Regions from separate parts of the Thermus amyloliquefaciens genome, predicted to be linked through region 1. Evidence: riboswitches for the same ligand, from Rfam matches in the RefSeq annotation. Region 1 holds a riboswitch; the other holds the start of a gene.
What was found. A riboswitch is a leader RNA that binds a small molecule or an ion and turns the genes downstream of it on or off. The one in region 1 is predicted to bind cobalamin.
Positions count from the first base shown of each region.

Region 2: linked by a shared signal. The riboswitch ahead of BS74_RS05400 (acyl-CoA thioesterase) and the one ahead of BS74_RS06575 (ABC transporter substrate-binding protein) in region 1 are both predicted to bind cobalamin.

Region 1 is NZ_JQMV01000003.1:1,225,743-1,228,119, forward strand. It holds gene BS74_RS06570 (FecCD family ABC transporter permease) at 1-359, opposite strand, end outside; gene BS74_RS06575 (ABC transporter substrate-binding protein) at 363-1,217, opposite strand; cobalamin riboswitch at 1,350-1,508, opposite strand; gene BS74_RS06580 (ROK family transcriptional regulator) at 1,632-2,377, shown strand, end outside.
Region 2 is NZ_JQMV01000003.1:979,780-982,156, reverse strand. It holds gene BS74_RS05405 (protoglobin domain-containing protein) at 1-470, opposite strand, end outside; cobalamin riboswitch at 725-877, shown strand; gene BS74_RS05400 (acyl-CoA thioesterase) at 1,047-1,421, shown strand; gene BS74_RS05395 (ribonucleotide-diphosphate reductase subunit beta) at 1,421-2,377, shown strand, end outside.

The sequences.
Region 1 (2,377 bases):
TGGGCGAAGCCGGGGGCCAGGCCCCCCAGGAGGCTGGCCAGAAGGGTCACGGCGAAGGCCGCCCCCGCCGCCGAACCCATGAGGTAAGGGTCGGCCAGGGGGTTGCGGAAAAGCCCCTGGAAGCTGGCCCCCGCCACCCCCAAGGCGGCCCCCACCAGCATCCCCCCCAGGACCCGGGGCAGGCGCATCTCGGTGACGATGGGGTTTTCCCGCTGGCCCAAGAGGGCCTGGACCACCTCGAGGGGAGAAAGGCTCACCGTGCCCAAGGCCACCCCCAGCACCAGGGCCAAAAACAGAAGGAAAACCAGCCAGAGGAGGACCAGGCTCCGCCTAAGGGCCAAAGGAAGGGCCTGGGTCATGGCCTAGCGCCCATGGAAGCAGTCCACCAGAAGCCTAAGCCCCTGGGCCACTCGGGGACCTGGGCGGGACAGGAGGCTGTCCTGGCCCCCGGTGAACACGCAGATGCGCCCCGTCTGGACCGCCCGCACCCGGCCCCATCCAGGCCTCGTCCGGATGGTCTCCAGGGCGCCGGGGTAGGTGGCCACGATCACCTCGGGGTTCTTTTCCACCACGAACTCCGGGGCGATCTTGGGGAAGAGGCCCAGCTCCTTGGGCACCACGTTCACTCCCCGGGCCTTTTGGATCAGGACCCCGATGAAGCTCTCCGGGCCCACGGTGTAGGGGGTGGGGTCGATCTCGTAGTAGACCCGGGGGCGGTCCTTGGCCTTGGCCGCCCGGGCCTCCTCCTGGTAGACCTCCCGCTGGATCTGGGCCACCAGGCGCTCCGCCTGGGCCTCGAGGCCAAGAAGCTTCCCCAGGATGCGGGTGGTGCGGAAGATGTCCTCGTAGGTTTCCGTGCGCACCGCATACACCGTCAGGCCTGCCCGCTCCAGGGTTTCGTACAAGCGCCCGTACTTGGAAACCAAAACCAGATCCGGTTTCAGGGAAACGATGAACTCCGGGTTGGGGTTATAGAGCCCTCCCGCCTTGGGCAGGGCCTTCACCCGCTCAGGCCAGTCGGAGTAATCGTCCGTGGCCACGATGCGGTCACAGGCCCCTAGGGCGCACACCGTCTCCGTAACCGAGGGCAACATGGTCACGATCCGCTTCGGCGGCGCCTTGACGGTGACCGTGCGCCCCAGGTCGTCGGTGAGGGTGAGGGGAAAGGCAAAGGCTAAGGCCAAAAAGACCGATAGAACCGTCAGGATCCTCCTCATGCCTACCTCCCTAAGGCCGCTAGGGCCAGGCCCGGGGGAGGTAGGGAAAGCCCCTGCCGGAAAGCGGCAGGGGCGCAAATGGCTTTGCAAACCCCCATCGCTCCCCCATCCGCGTGAGGTGCCCGCCTCGGGGTGTGGCGGGCGGCCCTGGCAGGTATTCGGGCTTCCGGCCTGCGACGTAAAGCCTGGAGCTGGACCGGTTACCGTTGCGGGACAGCGCCGGACTTGCACCGGACTTCCCCACTTTAAGCCTGGACTACGCGCCCAGGCACCAGGGCAACGGACCTGGCTTTAGGGCCCTAGCGGGCCTTAAGGAAAGGCTACGCCTTGGCCGGCGAAAAGGCAAGGCTTGACAAAAGGGGGGGCCCGGTGCTTTACTTAGTCCCGAGAACGAACTAAAGGGGGCCTACCCAGGTGCGCAAGGGCGACACGCAGGAAATCCGCAGGCTGAACCGCAGGGCCATCCTGGGTCTTCTGCGCCGCGGCCCCCTGACCCGGGCGGACCTCTCCCGGCTCACGGGTCTCGCCAAAAGCGCGGTCAGCCGCCTGGTGGACGAGCTCCTGCAGGAGGGCCTTCTGGAGGAAGGGGCCTCCACTTCCCCTCCCCTGGGCCGGCCCGGTACCCTCCTGCACCTCAAGCCCCGGGCGCGCTTCGCCTTGGGGGCGGAGCTGGGGGTGGAAGGCACCGTCCTCCTGGCCCTGGACTGGCGGGGGGAGGTCTTGTGGGCCAAGGAGTGGCGCCACCCCCGGGAGGCTGGCCCCAAGGAACGTCTGGAACGGCTTCTTGCCGAGGTCTTGCCCCACGTGCCCGGGCCCTTGGGCCTGGGGTTTACCCTGCCCGGGGTGGTGGTGGAAGACCGCCTCCTCCTGGCCCCCAACCTGGGCTGGCGTGGCCTGGACCTCAAGCCCCTCCTCCAGGAGTTCCCCCTTCCGGTGGCCGTGGAGAACGACGCCAAGGCCTCGGCCCTCTCCGAGGTCTTCTTCCACGGGGAGGCCAACCTGGCGTACCTGGTCTTGAGCACGGGCCTGGGGGTGGGGGTGGTGGCGGAGGGCCGCCTCCTCCGGGGGGCGGGTGGGGCCGCGGGCGAGGTGGGCCACTGGCTGGGCCAGGGGGAAAGAACCTGCGCCTGCGGCCGCAAGGGGTGCCTGGAAACGGAGCT
Region 2 (2,377 bases), 250 kb from region 1:
ATCAAGGCCATCACGGTGAAGCCAAGCCGGCGCCAGGCGTCGGCCAGGGCCTGGGCCTCCTCCCCGGGAAGGCGCTCCCGGGCTAGGCGGGAGACGCTCTCCACCAGCCAGTTCCACATGGCGGCCATCATGGCGTTGGTCACCCCCCGGCGCACGTGCACCAGGCCCACCAGGGTCTGCCAGGCGAAGTACTGGCCGTTGAAGGGGCCCTCCACCGTGCGCAGGTACCAGTCCCTCAGGGTCTTCTCCCTTTGGGGCCTTTCCCCTTCCCGGAAGACGGCCCGGGTGGCGGGGTGGGCGAAGAGGGTGTCGTAGAAGCCCGGCACCAGCTCCGTCACCCATCCCTTCATGAGCTCCTTGTGGCGGGCAAAGACCTTGGCGTCCTCGAGGGGACGGAAGCGGGCCTGGGGGGGAAGCTGGGACCAGAACTCCTGGGCCAGGGCATAGAAGCGGCCGAGGTTCTTCTCCATCCCGGGGACCATACTACCCCATGCCCCAAGGGCCGGGGCTTGGGCGTTGCCCCGAGAAGACCCCACCCACCGGGAAGGAAAAGCGATGTCCAAGGCCTTTCTGGGGCCCCCTCGTGGCGCAAGCCGCCGTGGGGCGCTTGGGCCTATACCCAAACCCCGGGGGAGGGGTTCCCCGTGCGTCCCCTTGGGGCCCCGGGGGGCAACCGGCATTGACTTGGGGAAGCAAGATATGGTAGCCTTGCGGCCAGGATGCCCAATACTTAGGGTGTCCTGGCCGCGATGCCAGGCCGACAGGCCTGGACGCCCCTGGGGCGGTGGGGGAAGTCCGGTGAAAGTCCGGCGCTGTCCCGCAACGGTAACCGGCCCTGTCCGGAAGCCCGAGTACCCGCTTCGCGGTCCTGCCCCGTAGCCCTCGAGGCAAGGGTGAAGGTGGTGATGCCTGTGGGACCCTAGAGCCTTAATCCCCCTAAAACGCAAAGGCCTGCGAAGGCCTTGAGGTGAGGCGGCTGGAGGAATCCGCCCCTACTGGGTGGAAGGTAGGTTTCTTCCCTCCAAAGAGGGATCTGGGAGGTTTTCATGCGGGAAACGCGCATGGTGTATACGGTCTTCCCCGGGGAGACCAACCACTACGGAACCCTATTCGGTGGAACTGCTTTGGCCTGGATGGACCAGGCAGCCTTCGTAGCGGCTACCCGCCACGCCAAGCGCAAGGTGGTCACGGTGCACTCCGACGCGGTGGACTTCAAACGCCCAGTGCCCCTGGGGGCCATCGTGGAGCTCAAGGCCTGGGTGGTGGAGGTGGGCCGCACCTCCATGCGGGTGGCGGTGGAGATGTGGGTGGAGCCCCTGGAGCCGGGTAAGGAGCCCTACCTGGCGGCCAAGGGGGGCTTCGTCCTGGTGGCGGTGGACGAGGACGGGCGGCCCGTGCCCGTGCCCCCTTTGGAGGGATGATGCTCACGCACCCCAGGCCCCACTACCGCCCCTACGAGTACCCAAACCTCTTGCGGTTTCGCGACGCCATCCGCCACAGCTACTGGCTCCACACGGAGTTCAGCTTTGCCTCCGACCTGCAGGACTACGCCCTGGTGGGGGAGGAGGAACGCTCCCTAGTGCGCCGGGCCCTGGTGGCCATCGCCCAGGTGGAGCTTTCCGTGAAGCTCTTCTGGGCCCGGGCCTACGAGGTTTTCCCCAAGCCCGAGGTGGCGGAGGTGGGCATGACCTTCGCCGAGAGCGAGGTGCGCCACGCCAACGCCTACGCCCACCTTCTGGACCTCCTAGGCCTGAACCCCCTCTTCGCCCAGGCCCTGGAGGAACCTCCCTTAAGGGAGCGGCACCGCCAGCTGGCCTCGGTGTTGGAGGTTTCCCGGGGGGGAACCCTTAGGGACTACGCCCTAGCCCTCCTCCTTTTCTCCACCTTTACCGAGCACGCCTCCTTGTTCTCCCAGTTCTACACCCTTATGGCCCTGAACAAGCGCCTTGGGCGCTTCAAGGGCATCTCCAACGCCATCGAGGCCACCAGCAAGGAGGAAAACGTGCACGGGCTTTTCGGGGTGGAGCTCCTCCGGATCCTTAAGGAGGAAAGGCCCGACCTCTTTGACGCCTCCTTTTCCGAGGAGGTTTTGCAAAGGGTGCACGCCTTCTTCCGCTCGGAAGAAGCCCTCCTGGACTGGATCTTTGCCCAGGGGGATGCGGAGGCGGTGCGGGGGGAAGAGGTCCTGGAGTTCCTAAAAAGGCGCTACAACCAGGTGCTCTCCCTCCACGACCTCCCCACCCCCTTTTCCGTTCGGGAGGAGTTCTTAGGGGACACGGAGTGGTTTGACCTGGAGCTTTTGGCCGACAAGGAGGTGGACTTCTTCAACAAGCGGAGCGTGGCCTACGCCCGCAGGGTGCAGGGTTACGACCCGGAA